DNA from 2 places in the Agromyces capsici genome. Region 2 is predicted to be linked to the other one. Evidence: predicted binding sites of a transcription regulator. Region 2 holds the regulator's gene; the other holds the start of a gene.
What was found. Region 2 encodes HspR, which represses chaperone genes until heat shock. Its sites were predicted from a motif close to AAGTTGAGTCNNNNNGACTCAACTT; they were not measured.
Positions count from the first base shown of each region.

Region 1 (8,726 bases), 1.2 Mb from region 2:
TCCACGTCGAGGGTGGCACCTCGAACGCGAGGTCCCCGAACGACAGCGGGTACCAGCGCGACTGATCGTTCCGAACCTTGCCGTTCTTGCGGCCCTGCGCCGTCGCGAGCAGCACAGAGGGTGCGTCCGCCGCCCCGCGTGGGAGCCATGCCAGGGCGATCCCGACCTGCGAGCCGGTCGGCAGGTCGAGCCGCTGGACGAGGCCGGCGGCGGACTCCTCGACCGGGGCACTCGTCCAGATGAACGCCCCGTAGTGCTGCCACGCGGCGGTCGCGGTGAGGTGCTCCTCAGGCGCCGCCGGAGCCCGTTGCATGACGAAGTAGACGTTCGCGCCGCTGGTCGTTCGGTACCGGGCGCAGCCGTCCCCATGCTGTTCCAGGCGTAGTTCGATCGCGATCCCCCCGATCGCTCGAAACGCGTGGGCGCACCGCGCCCATCCCCCAGTCGCAAGCTAGCGCCTCGCCCATAGCGGAGTCAATGCTCCGGTCGGATTCGCAACAAGCCGGCCGGTTCGCGGTTCACAGCCCTGAAATGAGTTCCACGATCGGCGCGGAGGTCTCATCTGGATTCGCGAACTGCAGGTCATGGGGGCCGTCGACCTCCACCTGCTCGGAGACAGGAGAGATCGCGAGCCAGTGGGCTTGGTTCTCGACGCCGCCTTCGTCCGCCTGCGTCGCGCTGATGACGAGCACCGGGAACTCGCCGAACGGCATCGCGTAGGCGTCCTGCTCGACCGAGGCCTGCACCCAGTCCATGTGCTCGGGGTTGTCCTCCCAGGTGAATCCCTCCTGAGCCTGGTACTCGGTCATCATCGCGGGGTCGTCGTGGTAGGCGTCGATCGTGACGAGCGCGGCGACCCGGTCGGGGTGCGCCTGGGCGTACGCGATCGCGATGTTGCCGCCACCCGACTGGCCGCCGACCACGACGGGCGCCTCCAGTTCGAGCGCCGCGATCACGCCGTCGAGGACGCCGACGAGGTCGGCGAGACCTCGGGGTCGGTCGGGTGGATCGTCGCTCGCGGCGCTGGTACCGAGGCGGTCGTAGGTGCACACCGTCGTGACCTCGGCGATCGGAGCGACGAAGGACGACGGGAACGACCCCGTGCCGGCCGAATCGGTGCCGGCTTCGAGGAGCAATGCCGGGCTGCCCTCGCCGCGGCATGTGTACCCCACGGTGATCCCGTCGAACTCCACCGTGCCCTGACGGGCGTTCGAGTCCGTGGCCGGCGTCGACGGGGACGTCGACTCCGACGTCGGAGATCCGGGGCCGCATCCGGTGAGCCCCACCATGACCGCGACGGTCAGGCCCAGGACCACGGGTCGACGTCGGTCAGGCCTCTGCACACACACGTCCTGCTTCATCGCCGTCCCCCGAATCGAGCACGCCCACAGACCACCGAACGTGAATGTATCTCATATTCGGCTCGCCTGTCGGCCCCGATACGGGGGCGGAATCGGGTGAGTCGCTCGTCGCGGGTGCAGACTGGCTCGTCGGCGTCGGCGTCGGCGTGACCTGGTGCGACCCTGCCCGTCGGTCAGCCGCCCGTCGTCGAGCACCTGCAGCAGCAGGTTGAACACGTCGGGGTGAGCCTTCTCGATCTCGTCGAACTCAGCGAGTTCGTCGACGGCCCCGCCCGAACCGTGCGGCGTCGAAGTCACGTCTCATCGGGTCGAGAGGGACTTCGCGTCGATGTAGTCGCAGATCGGTCGCACCGGTGAGCGCGGCCGCGGCCTCGCGCTCACCGCCGTGATCTTCGGCTGGATCGCCGTGGTGAGCCTGGCGCTCTTCGCGATGTTCTTCCTGATCTGGGGCGGGCTCAACATGTCGAGCACCGGCTGAGTCCCGCGCTCGGGCACACGTGGGGGTCAACCGGTGGGGCGCATGCCCCGTCGGTGCACGAGATGGCGGCGTCGACCCGTGTCGCGCTCACCCCGTCGGGTCGCGCCGAGCCTCGCGCCACCGCACGGCGATGAGCGTGCGGCTGTCGCATCCAAGGGCGACGAAGAGGTCGGCGACGTGCTTGCGCACGGTCCGCTCGGTGAGGCCGAGGCGCCCGCCGATCTGCCGGTTGGTGAGGCCCAGCTCGACGAGCGCCGCGACCTGGCGCTGGCGCGGGGTGAGGCGGTCGGGGTCGCGGTCGGGGTCGCGACCGAAGCCGACGCCTGCGGCCAGGACCTCCATCGCGACGATCGCGCGCCGGAACTCGAGACCCGCCGACAGCGTGGCGCGGAACCGCTCGAGCCGGTCGAGGTCGGCATCGGTGAAATCGCGGTCATCGCGCCAGGCGGAGAGCAGGAGGAACCGGTCGGGCGTCCGGAGCAGCGGCATCGCCGCCTGGTAGCGGCTGCCGCGCGGGTGCAGGAGCACCTCGTAGACCTCGGTGCGCTCGAACTGGCCCAGATCGACGACATCCGTGAGTCGCGACGCCGCCGCCGGCCCGCTGACGACATGGGCGAAGTAGGGGTGGGTGCCGATCAGACGCTGCCACTCGCCGTACTCGCGCTCGCTGATGGGGGCGCCGCCACGAAGTGCGACCTCGGCGCTGACCTGCTCGTCGAGTCGGAGGGACGACACGCTGAAGGTCGAGCCGCCGACGTGCGCATCCAGGACTGCGAGCGCATCGGCCATGACGTCGGCGCCTTCGGCGGCGGCTCGTGCGAGGGCGACCGTGTCGGCAGCGAATCGCTCGCTGGTCATATGTCTACGATCGGGTTCCGAGCGGCGGTGCGCTACCCCCGAATTGGGCTGAAAGTGGCTGAAGCGCCACCATGACGCATCCCGCCTGCGGCATTACCGTGCGCTCATGGGGACCATGGGGACTATGGGGACACGAACAGGATTGCTCGCCACGATCGGCTTCGTGCTGCTCGCGACCACGGCCTGCGCGCAGTCGGGCGCGGGCGAGGAGGCCGACCCGACGACCGACACGTCGGCTTCGCCATCCGCCGAGGCGACGGAGGGCGCGGATGCCGCCGGGCCGGCGACGGTCGGCGACACCTTCGAGTTCGCCGACGGCACGACGATCGGCATGCTCGCCGCGCCGTGGACCACCACCGACCGGGTGGACAGCGTGCTGTTCCACCAGCTCCCGGACAAGCCCGGCGTGCCAGTCGACGACGCCGTGTGGGCCGACATCATCGTCTACGTGCCCGATGCGGCATACGGTCCTGGCGCGACCGAGCCGGAGCCGGTGCCGGCCGATCCCGTTGCGTGGACGCTGTCGCATCCCGACCTGGAGATCCTCGACCAGCGGGAGATCACGGTCGATGGCGTGGCTGCGACGCAGATCGACGCCCGAGCGGTGAATGAGACGAAGTGGCTGGCCGTCGAGGGCACACCGTTCGGTTGGGGCGGCGCCGAACGCGTCGTGCTCATCCCGCTCGACGGCTCGTGGTTGGTCCTGCGTGGCAGCACCTTCGATCCGGATGTCTCGTTCGCCGAGGATCTCCCGCCGGGCGACGGCCTCAGCGAGCTGCTCGACTCGGTCGACATCGCCGACTGACGCCCTGACGACGACGGCCCGGCCTCCGGGGGAAGGCCGGGCCGTCGTGGCGGGTTCGGTGCCGCATCGGGGGTCATCCGGCGGGCTGAGTGCCCCGTTCGTGCACGGTTCCGGCCCCCATGACGACACGGAGCTCGGGTGGGGTCAGGCGGCGTCCGGCAGCGACACCGTGGCGTTCGGCACGGATGCCACGACGAACTCGCCGTCGGCGGCATCCACCCGCACCGCCTCGCCGTCGCCGAGCGCGCCGGTGACGAAGAGGTCGGCGATGCGGTCGTCGATCTCGCGCTGGATCAGGCGACGCAGCGGACGGGCACCGTACTCGGGCTCGTAGCCGCGCTCCGCGAGGAGCGCCACCGCGGCATCCGTCACCTCGAACGCGATCTCGCGAGCGGCCAGCCGGCGCTCGGTCGCGCCGAGCATCAGGCGCACGATCTGCGCGATCTCGTCAGACGAGAGCTTCTGGAACAGCACGATCTCGTCGATGCGGTTCAGGAACTCCGGCCGCATGGCCTCGCGCACCTTGCCCATCACTCGAGCACGCACGTCGTCCTGCGACGAGAACCCCGAGCCATCCGTCGACGCCACGAAGCCGAGCGCACCCGACCGCGACGCGAGGAACTCCGAGCCGAGGTTCGAGGTCATGATGATCACCGTGTTGCGGAAGTCGACCGTGCGACCCTGGCCGTCGGTCAGGCGACCGTCGTCGAGCACCTGCAGCAGCAGGTTGAACACGTCGGGGTGCGCCTTCTCGATCTCGTCGAACAGCACGATCGAGTACGGGTTGCGCCGCACCCGCTCGGTGAGCTGGCCGGCCTCGTCGTAGCCGACGTAGCCGGGAGGGGCGCCGACGAGCCGCGACACGGTGTGCCGCTCGCCGAACTCGCTCATGTCGAAGCGGATGATCGCGCCCTCGTCGTCGAACAGCGACGACGCGAGCGCCCGCGCCAGCTCGGTCTTGCCGACGCCGGTCGGTCCGAGGAACAGGAACGAGCCGACGGGCCGGCGCGCATCGCCCATGCCGGTGCGGTTGCGGCGCACCGAGCGGGCGACGGCGGTGACCGCGTCATCCTGCCCGATGACCCGGGCGTGCAACTCGCCCTCGAGGTTCGCGAGACGCTCGCGCTCGCCCTCGGTAACCCGATTCACCGGGATGCCGGTGGCCCGCGAGATCACGGCGGCGATCTGCGGCTCGTCGACCGTGTGCTGGTTGAGGAGGCCGTCCGCGGCCGTCTCGAAACCAGCCTGCGCAACCGTCCCCTGCGCCTTCGCCTTCTCCGTCGCCTCGTCGAGCCGCTCCTGCACCTTCGAGATCTCATCCCGAATCCGCGACGCCTCCTCATAGTGCTCAGCCCGCACGGCCGCGTTCTTGTCGGCCTCGAGCTCCGCCAGCCGCGAGATCAGCCCCGAGACATCCACCTTCACGCCCAGCTTGAGGCGCAGGCGCGCGCCGGCCTGGTCGATGAGGTCGATGGCCTTGTCGGGCAGCACGCGGTCGGTGAGGTACCGGGCGCTGAGCTCGACGGCGGCGCGGAGGGCGTCGTCGGTGTAGGTGACGCCGTGGTGCTCCTCGTACGCGGGGCGCAGGCCCTGCAGGATGAGCACGGAGTCCTCGATCGAGGGCTCCCCCACGCGAACCGGCTGGAACCGGCGCTCGAGCGCGGGGTCCTTCTCGATGGTGCGGTACTCCTTGAGCGTGGTCGCACCCACGAGGTGCAGCTCGCCGCGGGCGAGGCGGGGCTTCAGGATGTTGCCCGCGTCCATGCCGCCCTCACCGGCACCACCGGCGCCGACGACGGTGTGCACCTCGTCGATGAACACGATGAGCTCGCCCCGGTGCTCGGCGATCTCCTCCATGGTCTTGGTGAGGCGCTCCTCGAAGTCGCCGCGGTAGCGGGTGCCGGCGAGCATGCCGGGCAGGTCGAGCGCGACGACGCGCTTGCCGAGCAGCGCCTCGGGCACGTTCTCCTCGACGATCGCGCGGGCCAGGTCCTCGACGATCGCGGTCTTGCCGACGCCGGCCTCGCCGATCAGCACTGGGTTGTTCTTCGTGCGGCGGCTGAGGATCTCGATGGTCTGCTCGATCTCGTCGGCGCGGCCGATCACGGGGTCGAGCTCGCCGTTCATGGCGCGCTCGGTGAGGTCCATGGCGAACTTGTCGAGCATGGGGGTGGCGGATGCCGCGGCATCCGTCTGCTCGCCATAACCGTCGTTCGCGGTGTCGGTGCCCTCGCCCTGAGCGGATGCCACGTGCTCGCCGAGCCCGGCCGCGAGCGCGTCGGCGGTCACGCCGGCGCGTGCGAGCACCTGCCCGGCGGGGGCGTCCTGCCCCAGCACGAGCGCGAAGAAGAGGTGCTCGGGGTCGATGTACGTCGACCCGCTCGAGCGTGCGACCTGGTACGCGTGGAACAGCGCGCGGCTCGCGCTCGGGGTGATCATGGCCGAGTTGACGTCGGCGGTGTCGGATGCCGCGGGCAGCCGCGCCTCGGTCGCCGTGATGATGCGCTCGGGGCTCGCGCCGACGCGCGTGATCGCCTGCGCGACGGACTCGTCCTCGACGATGACGCGCAGGATGTGCAGTGCGTCGAGCTCGGTCTGCCCGCGCTCGAGCGCGAAGCGTCCGGCGCGCTGCAGGATGCTCTGGGTGCGCGAGGTCAGGAACCGGCTGAGGTCGATCGACCGCGCCTGCCTGGCCTGCTCACCCGCGAGATACCGGGCGAGGAACTCGTCGAACGAGCTCGCGCCGGCCTCGTTGAAGTCGTCTGGCACCTAGGTCCTCCTGGGAACTTGAGTTGGGTACGCTCAAGTTCAACGCATTGAAGGCGAGGGTATTCCTTCTGCGCAACGACGTCTGGGAACGATCGCAGCTCGGCGGCCGCCGTTGGAGATCGGGCGCAAGCTTTCGAAGGGCAGTCGCGGGGCGAGGGTCCTCGGCACCGGCCCGGAGCGCCTGCGCACGTCGACCGGTCAATTCCAAGAAGAGGCTGTTCAAACCGCAGGCTTGCCCTTCACCGCCATCCATGCAACCAACCGGACTTCGCCGAGCGAAACCGTAGGCAGCGGTCTGACCGGCGGAGGTGCCTGGATGCCTGCCGCGTCGAGTACCGTGCGCACCAACTCGATGCGCTCGCTCGCCGTGCGCCCCTCGTTGAGTGCACGTCGTACGCCACGCTCTACCTTCTTTGTCGGGACTGCACGCAGCCGCAGCAAGAGTTCCCGTTGATCTCCACCAAGAGCCCCGCCCTCGGCTCGCACAAGATCGAACGCGTCGCGGAATGACTTCGGGGCATCGGGTTGCAGGTTGTTCGGGTCGGTCAACTCTTGCCAGCGCGCGTGGATGCTTTCCTGAGCGACAGCCCACGCGTCATACGCGCGGTCATACACGAGGTCAGTCATCCAACGCGCGGTGTTCGGGCCCCCGGGATCGGCCGCGATGAGCGCACGCAGCGTGTCCGCGTTGGTAAGCGGCCCGTTGTCGCTCTCGATCGGCTCCCAGTTCTCGGTAACGGGAACGAGGCGGAACCACGGTTGTGGGTGGCCCGCGATCTTGACGCAGAAGACGTAGGCGTTCCCCGCAAGCCGCGATGCCTCATACCCGCTGCCGGACCCGTACGGCAGGTCCTTCGCATCGCGCGCCAGCACGGGATCCTGATCGAACGCGTTATAGAGGCGGCGGCGGTACTCCTCACCCGAGAGCGCAGCGGAGGATCCCCGGGTTTCGACCAGTTCCTCGATCTGCTCGACAATCTCGTCGGCGTCGGCGGCGTCGACAAGCAGGACCTCGCGACCTTTGCGTCCCGGAAGCACCTCCCCCGCTCCCACTGCCGCCTCTGCCTGTGCAAGCTTCCGTTTGAGCGTCCGCTCGAGTCCGAGCAGCGCATCGAGCCGGTCAGATGGAAAGAAGAGGCCAAGGTCGACCGCCTCGTGCTGGCTCCCGATTCGATCGACACGCCCGTGGCGCTGCACGATCCTCATCGGATTCCAAGGGAGGTCGTAGTTGATGATCTGCGCGGCCTGCTGGAGGTTCACACCTTCGGCGAGAACGTCCGTGGTGATGAGGATGTCGAACTGGTCCTCGTGTAGCGGCTCGCCCCCATCGTTCAGCGCCCCGGCGGTCCTGGGTGCGAACCCGGCGATTGTCGCAGCGCGGCCGCCTTGATCGACACCCCCGGTCTCGCCTCGCTTCTGGGTCGATGCGTAAGCGCCTAGGATCGGCGGGGCTATACGGGCGCGATAGTCGGCGAGCGGCGAGTCGCCGGGCACCTCGGCAATGATCTGCGAGAGGTACTCGTGGAGCGCGATGACCGTGTCGGAGTATGTAGAGAAGACGATCACCTTGCGGCGGTCGCCAGAGGACACGCCCCGCGGATCGACCGCACGCGCCTTGGCAGCGATTGCGGTGAGTTCTTCGGCAAGCTGCGCGGTCTTAGGTTCTCCGTCTGCGATGGTCGCGTCGGCCAAGTCGCGCAGCCGACCGAGCAGTGCCAGGTCGCTCTCAACATCGGCTCGGAGGTCATCCACGCGGTAGAACGATGCGGGCTGAGCCTGATCTCGTTCGTCCATGTCGAGGGCCCGCACGAACTCGTCGAGGTCGTCGGACTCGGCGGAGCCCCAGTCGCGAAGCGCCTCGCCGATGAGCACGTACCCCCCCATTAGCGCATCGAGGAATGCGCGGTGCGCGGCAATCAGGGTGTCCAGCGTCGCACGCAGGGCCTGCGGAGATGACTCCAGCCGCTTTAGGAGCGCAGACCGCAACAGGCCGGCGTTCGAGAGTTGGTATGCCTGGAGACCGTCTCCAAGAAGGTAGGCGCTCGTGACATACCGCGAGAGCAGCAGGCGGCCCGGGTCGTCGCTTCGCTCTTGATACAGCTTGTGCGGGTCATCAAGGTGCGGTTGGTCGAGCGCGTAAATCATCGCGTCCACAAGTGCGAGGTCCGAGTCATCTAGGTCGTAGTCGATCCGCCGCACCTTCGCTTGTGGGAAGCGGATGAGCATTGGGCGCCCGTCCGGCCCGATTATCTCCTCGTGGGGGTACAACTCCTTGACGAACTTTCGCGTGCGGCGAACCGCCACTTGATCCATGAGGTCGAAGAGGTGCTCAGGCGTGAGATTCTCGGGGTCGATCGCGCGTGCGGCCTGGATGTACTTCCGAATCGACGGGATTCCGATAGGCGCAAACCGCGCGTCATCACGAACGAAGTACCTGATGAGCGTTTCCAGATCG
Region 1 is NZ_JBYRET010000001.1:2,130,015-2,138,740, reverse strand. It holds gene AC3RKB_RS10085 (hypothetical protein) at 1-313, opposite strand, end outside; gene AC3RKB_RS10080 (alpha/beta fold hydrolase) at 519-1,172, opposite strand; partial or broken gene AC3RKB_RS10075 (AAA family ATPase) at 1,515-1,604, opposite strand; gene AC3RKB_RS10070 (helix-turn-helix transcriptional regulator) at 1,927-2,697, opposite strand; gene AC3RKB_RS10065 (hypothetical protein) at 2,822-3,502, shown strand; gene AC3RKB_RS10060 (ATP-dependent Clp protease ATP-binding subunit) at 3,647-6,271, opposite strand; gene AC3RKB_RS10055 (SNF2-related protein) at 6,491-8,726, opposite strand, start outside.
Region 1: AC3RKB_RS10060 (ATP-dependent Clp protease ATP-binding subunit) is a predicted target of HspR. The motif match lies at 6,287-6,311, and genes of this name have one in related genera.

Region 2 (8,726 bases):
CGCCCGCGCTGCATCCCTCGCGCGCCGCGTCATCCGCCCGCCCCGCTTCGGAATGTAGGACGAAGCCGGGTTCGTCGGACATGGGCAGGTATATCTGACGATTCCCGCCATTTCGGTCCTACGAAGCCGCACACGTCCGACATCTCAAGGGTTGCCATACGTTGCGGCGGAGGATCGGCCCGCTTCACAGGTCAACCACGGCTCTACAGGACCGATCGCGCCAGATCGTCCTGTAGACCGTGCGATCTCCTGTAAACGGAAGCATCACGCAGCTCGGCGCGCCCGCGCGAGCCCGCCGCTCAGCGACCGGCCGCGGCGCGCGCGGCGCGCCGCTCAGCGCCGCAGCTCGTCCACGATGATCGGGTGCGTGTCGCGCCACGCGTCGGCGCCGAAGATCACGTCGAGGTGGCCGTATCCCGGGATCCGGTGCAGCGAGTGGCGGCCCGGCGCCATCCGCTCGAAGTGCTCGAAGCTCAGCTGCTGGCTCTCGGGCAGGAAGCAGCGGTTGTCCTCCCCGGCGATGAACGCGAAGCGCGCGTCGGTGCGCGGCGGCACGGTCAGCTCGGGCAGGATGCCGGGCGCCGTGCCTGCGGGCACGAGGTGCCCCGCCTTCACGCACTCGCGCATCTGCAGGAAGAACGTCATGGGCGCGCCCGCGAACTCGCCCGCGATCCAGTCGTGCGTGGCCGCGTCGATGTTGCGGTGCGCCCACAGTGCCGGATGCCCGCTGCCGTACGTGAAGCTCACCATCGCGCACACCGGGTTGTCGCACTCGGGATGCACCGCGACGACCCCCGTGCGCAGCGCCTTCGCGAACGGCCCCTCGGACTTGTACCCCCACTTGGGCGAGAGCACCGGCGAGATGCGGCTGATCGCGGGCGCCAGCCCGAGGATCTTCACGCGCGAACCGAGCGGCAGCACCGGATGCAGCGACACGGCGTTGGTCACGATCGTCGGCACGTCGGGCAGCAGGCCGCTGATCGCGGCCATCGTGAACGACGTCGAGCCCTGGCAGTGCACGAACGCCTTCACGGTGTCGGAACCGGTGCGCTCCCGCACCAGCGCGACCGCGGCCGGGTAGTCGTAGGCAGCCGCGTCGTCGAGCGTCCACGCGACCGGCTCGAGGTCGATCGACGCGCGCCAGTTCAGCATCCACACGTCGAAGCCGTCGTCGATCAGCGCGTCGACGAGGGTGCGGCGCAGCGGCGGGCGGAAGATCTCGGCGCGCACGCCCGCGCCGTGCACCAGCAGCACGGGCCCGCGGGTCGGTGTGATCGCGGGGTTCTCGACGTGCAGCATCGTGAGCCACTGCCCGTCGAGGGCCCGGAACGGAATGTGCTCGGTGCGATGGTCGTCGCGGGTCGTGCGCGCGGGCACCGGCTCGGGCCGGTCCGGCGCGTCGGGGCGGGCGTCGCCGGCCGCGGATGTCGCGGCGTCGCCGCTGCTCATGCGTCCTCCTTCGCGAGCCGCCCGTAGGTCGACCACAGGCGCCCGAGGAACAGCGACCCGAACCGCGCGATCGCCTGCGCACCATCCGGGCCCGTGGTCCTGAACGTCGTGAGCTGCTCGGCGAAGTCGACCGGCGCGATGCGCAGGACGCCCGCGCCGAGCACCGACGGGTCGGCGGCGTCGAGGAGGCCGGTCGCCGCGACGTCGGCCGGCGGGGGCACGTGCCCCTCGAGCACCTGCACGAACAGGGTCGTGGTGTCCTCCCAGAGGTCGAAGCCGGGGTCGTCGCGGACCTCCTTGAACCCGACGAACGTGATCGGGGCGCCGGCGTCGGTCGTGAGCCACAGCCGGTACTTCATGAGCCGTTCGTCGTCGCGCCCCGAGGCGACGAAGAGGTTGAACCATCCGCGCTCGACCTGCTGCCGGCCGCCGAGCGCGTCGGACTCGAGGTACCCCGTCGCGACGCCCTCGTGCGCCTCGCCCTCGACGAACGCGTCGACGTCGGGCGCCATGATCGTGAGCTCGAACATCATGCGCTCGTCTCGCACCCTGGCATCCTTCGCCGCCGCGCGGGGGTCGCCGTCGCCGAGCACGAAGAAGCCCTTCATCTGCTCGGTGAACGCGACGGAGGTGGGGGTGGCGGCGGGCGTGCCGTCGGGCGTGGCGGCGGGCGTGCCGGCGGCCGTGGCGGGCGTGGCATCCATGCGGGGCTTCTCCTTCGAGTCCGGGGTCTCGGCACGCGCTGCCGTCTCGGTACGCACCGTCGGTGCGCCTCGACCACCGGCACGCCGTCGCGCGACGTGCGGCCAGGTGTCGATCATGCGGTCGGCCGCACGGTCGGCGAACGCGGCGATCGTGAGCGACGGGTTCGGGCCGACCGGCCCGGGCATGGCCGAGCCGTCGACGACCCACAGGCCCGGGTGCCCGTACACCTCGCCCCACGGGTCGACGACGCCCTCGAACTCGTTGCGGCCCATCGGCGCGCCGCCGAGGGGGTGCACCGTGATCACGCGCTTGGCGAGCCACAGCGGGTTGTCGACGTACTTCGCACCGAGCGTCGCGGCGAAATCCGACATCGTCTTGCGCATCGCGCCGAAGTACTCGAGCGAGGTCGCGGTGGTCCAGTCGATCGCCAGGCGGCCCCGATCGAGGTACATCCGCCCGTCGGGCACGTCGCGGCCCATGCCGAGCACCGGGAGCGAACTCGTCGAGATCGCACTGCGGCCGAGCACGTGCGCCAGGTCGGCCGAGATGTTCGACTCGCCCGCGAGGCTCAGGCGCTTGGCGAGCATCGTGAGCGCCACCCGCGTCGACCGCGAGACCACCGACCTCAGCTGCGCGGTCTCGAGCAGCCAGTTGAGGAACCCTGGATAGCCGGCCTCCTGCACGTAGTACCCGCGCCCGGTGCTGCCGTCGCCGTCGACGCGGTCGCCGACGCGGATCGCGCTCGTGATCACCGGTCCACGGCTGCCCGCGATGCGTCGGGCCTTCGCGACCTTGTCGATCTGCTCCTTCGCGCCCATCAGGAAGCCGATGAGGTCGCCGTTGCCGCAGAAGCGCGTGCCCAGCGCCGGCGAGAGGTGGCGCAGTGCCGCGCGGTTGCGCAGCAGCAGGTAGGTCGAGCCGAACGTGCCGGCGGCGAGCACGACGCGGTGCGCCCGGATCACGCCGTCGACCGGCGGACCCTCGCCGGGGCGGTGCGCGCGGTAGCGCACCTCCCATTCGCCGTCGACCGGTCGCATGCCCTGCACCTCGTGCAGCGTGCGGATGTCGGCGCCGTGGTGCGCGGCCGCGGACACGTACGTGTGGTCGAGCGAGTTCTTCGCGCCGTAGTTGCAGCCGATGTCGCAGCCGCCGCACTGCGAGCAGGTGAACCGGGCGCGCCCGTGGATGTTGCCGTACGGCTTCGGCGCGATCGGCAGGAACGGCCCGACCTTCCCGTCGGCGTCGGCGAAGGTCACCGCCAGCGGCGGGCGCAGCACGTCGTGCCCGGCCGCGCGCGCGACGAGCTCGAACGCCTCGGTCTTGGGCGTGTCGCGATACGGGAACGGCGTCGCGTCGAGCATGTCCTCGACGCGGTCGTAGTGGGGGTCGAGGTCCTCCCGGCTGATCGGCCAGTTCTCGTAGCCGCCGCCGGGCAGCGGCGAGTCGTGCACGAACCACTCCGGATCCTTGCGCAGCAGCACGTTCGCGTAGATCAGCGAACCGCCGCCGAGGCCCGACGACACCACGCCCTCCAGTCCGCGGAAGCTCCAGGTCTCGAACAGCCCGAACAGGTCGTCGGGCGGCGACCAGAAGTTCTCGCCGAACTCCGTCGGGGTGCGGGCGAAGCTTCCGGGTGGGTAGGCGCGACCGCGCTCCAAGAGCACGACCGAGCGCCCGGCCTCGGCGAGGCGGTACGCGGCGACCGAGCCGCCGAACCCCGATCCGATGACGACGGCGTCCACGTGCTCGATGGCCGCCGCGTCGGGCGGCGCGCTCACGTTCGTCACGACCATGACGGCCTCCCGAGTCCATGGGCACGAGCGAGGATGCCTCATGGTCGCACCGCTCCGGATGGCGCACAATGACCGAAGGCCCCTCGGCGGCGGCGATGCGGGCCTTCCCCCCAACACTGGGGGTGCGAGGGCGGATGTCGCGGCTCGCGTCGCGGCGGCGCGCCCATGCCGGACGGGCCCAAAGTCATCGACGCGGAGCGTGCGCCGTGACATCCTGCCGCCATGACGCCTGATGTCGAGCCGGTCCCACCCGGCGCCGGCGCCCGGGACGGGGCTGGGCTGCTGTTCATCTTCGGAGTGCTCGTCGCCGTGGTCTGCGGCGGGCTCCGGATGGCGGCCGACGGTGCCGCAGGCACCGATCCGACGTTCGATGCGTGGCTCTGGGCCGCGGCGACCGTCATGACGTTCTCGACGGCGGGCGTGATCGTGCTCGTCTCGAGGGAGTACCAGTCGCACCGGCATTTCAGGATCGGCCTCGCGCTCGTCGCCGCCGGCGTGCTCGCGACGGCCGGGGCGTGGCTCGCCATCGCGGCCATGTAGGCGGCGGCGCGCCACCGCCGGGCTCCGCCGCCCGGCGGAGAGGTCGGCTCAGCTGCGCTCGAGCGGGCGCCAGACGACCACGGCGTTCTCGCGGCGAACGCGCGTGCCCGCACGCAGCGACACGACCTCGCCCTCGCTGCCGGCCGCGAACACACGCCGGCCCGGGCGGTTGAGCATCTCGTCGGCGAGCGCGCGCTCGAGCTCGCGCACGCGGGCGCGCAGCTCGGTCACCTCGTTCTCGAGGCCCAGCACGCGCCGGATGCCCTCTAGGCTCACGCCCTCGCTGGAGAGCTGCTGGATCTCGCGGAGCTGCGCGACATCCCGCATCGAATAGCGACGCGACTTGCCGGCGGTGCGCTTCGGGGAGACCAGGCCCATGCGGTCGTACTGGCGGAGCGTCTGAGGGTGCATCCCGGCGAGCTCGGCCGCGACCGAGATCACGAAGAGCGGGCTCTCGCCGTCGACCTGCATCACGCGCCCCGGGCCTTGGCGAGGAGGTCGTCGCGCGGGTTCTCGTCGGGCAGCTGCGACGCGAACTCGCGGAGCTTGTCCTCGGCCTCCTTCGACAGGTGCGACGGCACCGCGACCTGGACGACGGCGAGGAGGTCGCCGGTGCCCTTCGACGACTGCACGCCGCGGCCCTTCACGCGCAGCACGCGGCCGCTCGGCGTGCCGGGTGCGACGCGCAGCTTCACGGGCTCGCCGCCGAGCGTCGGCACCTGGATGGTGGCGCCGAGCGCCGCCTCGGCGAACGTGACGGGCACGTTGACGCGCAGGTTGAGCCCGTCGCGCTCGAACACGGGGTGCTTGCGGACCTTGACGGTGAGCACGATGTCGCCCGGCTCTCCGCCGTCGGGCGACGGGTGGCCCTTGCCGCGCAGCCGGATCTTCTGCCCGTCGGCGACGCCGGCGGGCACGTTCACGGTGATCTCACGCCCCTCGGACGTCTGCAGCGTGATGCGGTCGCCCTTGGTCGCGGTGATGAAGTCGAGCGTCGTCGACGCGGTGACGTCGCGGCCCTTCGTGGGGCCGCCGAAGCCGCGGTAGCCGCCGGTCGGCTGGCCGAAGCGGCCACCGCCGAAGAGGCCGCCGAGCAGGTCGTCGTACTGCCCGCCGCCCTGCTGGTAGGTGTACCGCGTGCCGCCCGGGCCGCCGAACATGCCGCCGAAGACGTCCTCGAAGCCGCCGGCGCCGCCCGAACCCGGCGCGGTGAACCGTGCTCCGCCGCCCATGGCGCGCACGGCGTCGTACTCCTTGCGCTCCTCGGGGTCGGAGAGCACCGAGTGCGCCTCGCTGACCTCCTTGAACTTCGCCTCGGACGCCGCATCCCCCGGGTTCTGGTCGGGGTGGTACTTGCGCGCGAGCTTGCGGTAGGCCTTCTTGATGTCGGCGTCGCTCGCGTCCTTGGAGACGCCGAGGATCGCGTAGAAGTCCTTGTCGAACCAATCCTGGCTGGCCATCGGCGCCTCCTTCCTCTCATCCTGCCGCGTCGGGTGCCGAATCCGGATCTGGTGCCGAATCCGCGTCTGGTTCTGAATTCAGGAGTGCACGGCGGCCGGACTGCGGTCGGCCCGGCGATTCGTGCCCCCTGGTGGTGATCTCGCCCGCGCGCTCCTGAATTCTGCTCACGGGTTCGGCGGGCGAGACCACCGGTGGTGCGGATGTCGCTACGCGGGCGTCTTGACGACGACCTTCGCGGCGCGGAGCAGCGTGCCGCCGAGCGTGTAGCCCGTCTCGACGACGTCGGCGACGGTGTCGGTGTCGACCTCGTCGGAGTGCTGCTGGAAGATCGCCTCGTGCCGCTGCGGGTCGAACGGCTCGCCGACCTCGCCGAACGGCACCAGCCCGAGCTTCTCGACGGCCGCGCGGAGCTTCGCCGCGATCGTCGCGAACGGGGCGTCGCCCTCGAGGTCGCCGTGCTTCTCGGCCCGGTCGAGGTCGTCGAGCACCGGCAGCAGCACCGCCACGGCGGCGCCGACCGCGCGCTCGCGCTCGACCTCGCGGTTCGCCTCGGTGCGCTTGCGGTAGTTCGCGTACTCGGCGGTGACCCGCTTGAGGTCGGCGAGATGCTCGTCGCTCGGCTCCTGGACCTCGGCCTGGGCCGCGTTCAGGATGTCGTCGACGGTGAGCACCTCCTCGTCGGCGTCGGGCGACGCGGATGCCGCGGCATCCGCCTCGCCCTGAGACTCTCGAAGGCTCGCCTCGGGCGCCGCCTCGGGGGCGGACTCGGCGCCCGCCCCCTCGGGCTTGCGAACCTCGCCGGTCTCGGGGTCGATGCGCCGCTTATCGCGGATGACCGGCTCCTCGTGGTTCTGGTTCTCGTCCGACATCGTTACTTCTTCTCATCCTCGTCGTCGATGACCTCGGCGTCGACCACGTCCTCATCGGCGGACTCGGCGCCCTCGGCGCCCGACGCGTTCGCGTCCTCGCCGGGGTTGGCGCCGGAGGCGGCCGCCTCGGCCTGCTGGCCCTGCGCGTAGATCGCCTCGCCGAGCTTGCCCTGCGACTGGTTGAGCTTCTCGAACGCCGACTTCACCGCGTCGTCGTCGTCGCCGGCGAGCGCGGTCTTCAGCGCGTCGACGTCGCCCTGCACGTCGGACTTGACGTCGGCGGGGAGCTTGTCCTCGTTCTCCTTGATCAGCTTCTCGATCGAGTAGACGAGCTGCTCGGCCTGGTTGCGGGTCTCGGCGGACTCGCGGCGCTTCTTGTCCTCGGCCGCGTGCTCCTCGGCGTCGCGCACCATCCGCTCGATGTCGTCCTTCGGCAGCGACGAGCCGCCGGTGATCGTCATCGACTGCTCCTTACCCGTGCCCTTGTCCTTGGCGGACACGTGCACGATGCCGTTCGCGTCGATGTCGAAGGTGACCTCGATCTGCGGGATGCCGCGGGGGGCCGGGGCGATGCCGGTCAGCTCGAACGTGCCGAGCGGCTTATTGTCGCGCGTGAACTCGCGCTCGCCCTGGAAGACCTGGATCGCGACCGACGGCTGGTTGTCGTCGGCCGTCGTGAAGGTCTCGCTGCGCTTGGTCGGGATGGCGGTGTTGCGCTCGATGAGGCGCGTCATGATGCCGCCCTTGGTCTCGATGCCGAGGCTCAGGGGGGTGACGTCGATGAGCAGCACGTCCTTGCGCTCGCCCTTGAGGACGCCCGCCTGCAGGGCGGCGCCCACGGCGACGACCTCGTCGGGGTTCACGCCCTTGTTGGGCTCCTTGCCGCCGGTCTCCTGCTTCACGAGCTCGGAGACGGCGGGCATGCGGGTCGAGCCGCCGACGAGCACGACGTGCGCGATGTCGGACACCTTGATGCCGGCCTCGCGGATCACGTCCTCGAAGGGCTTCTTGGTGCGGTCGAGCAGGTCGGAGGTCATGTTCTCGAACTGCGCGCGCGTGAGCGTCTCGTCGAGGTTGGCCGGGCCCGACTCGGTGAGCGAGAGGTAGGGCAGCTGGATGCTGGTCGACATGCTCGACGACAGTTCCTTCTTGGCCTGCTCCGCGGCCTCCTTCAGGCGCTGGAGGGCGATCTTGTCCTTCGAGACGTCGACGCCCGTGGTGTCCTTGAAGCGCTTGATGAGGTGGTCGACGATCCGCTGGTCCCAGTCGTCGCCGCCGAGGCGGTTGTCGCCCGCGGTGGCACGGACCTGGATGGTCGAGAAGTCGTCGTCCTTGCCCACCTCGAGGAGGGAGACGTCGAACGTGCCGCCGCCGAGGTCGAAGACGAGGATGAGCTCGTCCTCCTTGCCCTTGTCGAGGCCGTACGCGAGCGCGGCCGCGGTGGGCTCGTTGATGATGCGCAGCACGTTGAGGCCCGCGATCTCGCCGGCCTCCTTCGTGGCCTGGCGCTCGGCGTCGTTGAAGTACGCCGGCACGGTGACGACCGCGTCGGTGACGGTGTCGCCGAGGTACTGCTCGGCGTCGCGCTTGAGCTTCTGCAGGATGCGGGCGGAGATCTCCTGCGCCGTGTACTGCTTGCCGTCGATCTCCCGCTTCCAGTCGGTGCCCATGTGGCGCTTGACCGACGCGATGGTGCGATCGACGTTCGTCACGGCCTGGCGCTTCGCGGTCTCGCCGACGAGCACCTCGCCGTCCTTGGTGAATGCGACCACCGACGGGGTGGTGCGGAAGCCCTCGGCGTTCGCGATGACGACGGGCTCGCCGCCCTCGAGGACGCTGACGACCGAGTTGGTGGTGCCGAGGTCGATACCGACTGCACGTGACATGTGTGATTCTCCTTCTGCCAGGA
Region 2 is NZ_JBYRET010000001.1:936,835-945,560, forward strand. It holds gene AC3RKB_RS04625 (esterase) at 334-1,449, opposite strand; gene AC3RKB_RS04630 (GMC oxidoreductase) at 1,446-3,947, opposite strand; gene AC3RKB_RS04635 (hypothetical protein) at 4,170-4,487, shown strand; gene AC3RKB_RS04640 (heat shock protein transcriptional repressor HspR) at 4,536-4,958, opposite strand; gene AC3RKB_RS04645 (DnaJ C-terminal domain-containing protein) at 4,958-5,947, opposite strand; gene AC3RKB_RS04650 (nucleotide exchange factor GrpE) at 6,155-6,817, opposite strand; gene dnaK (molecular chaperone DnaK) at 6,820-8,703, opposite strand.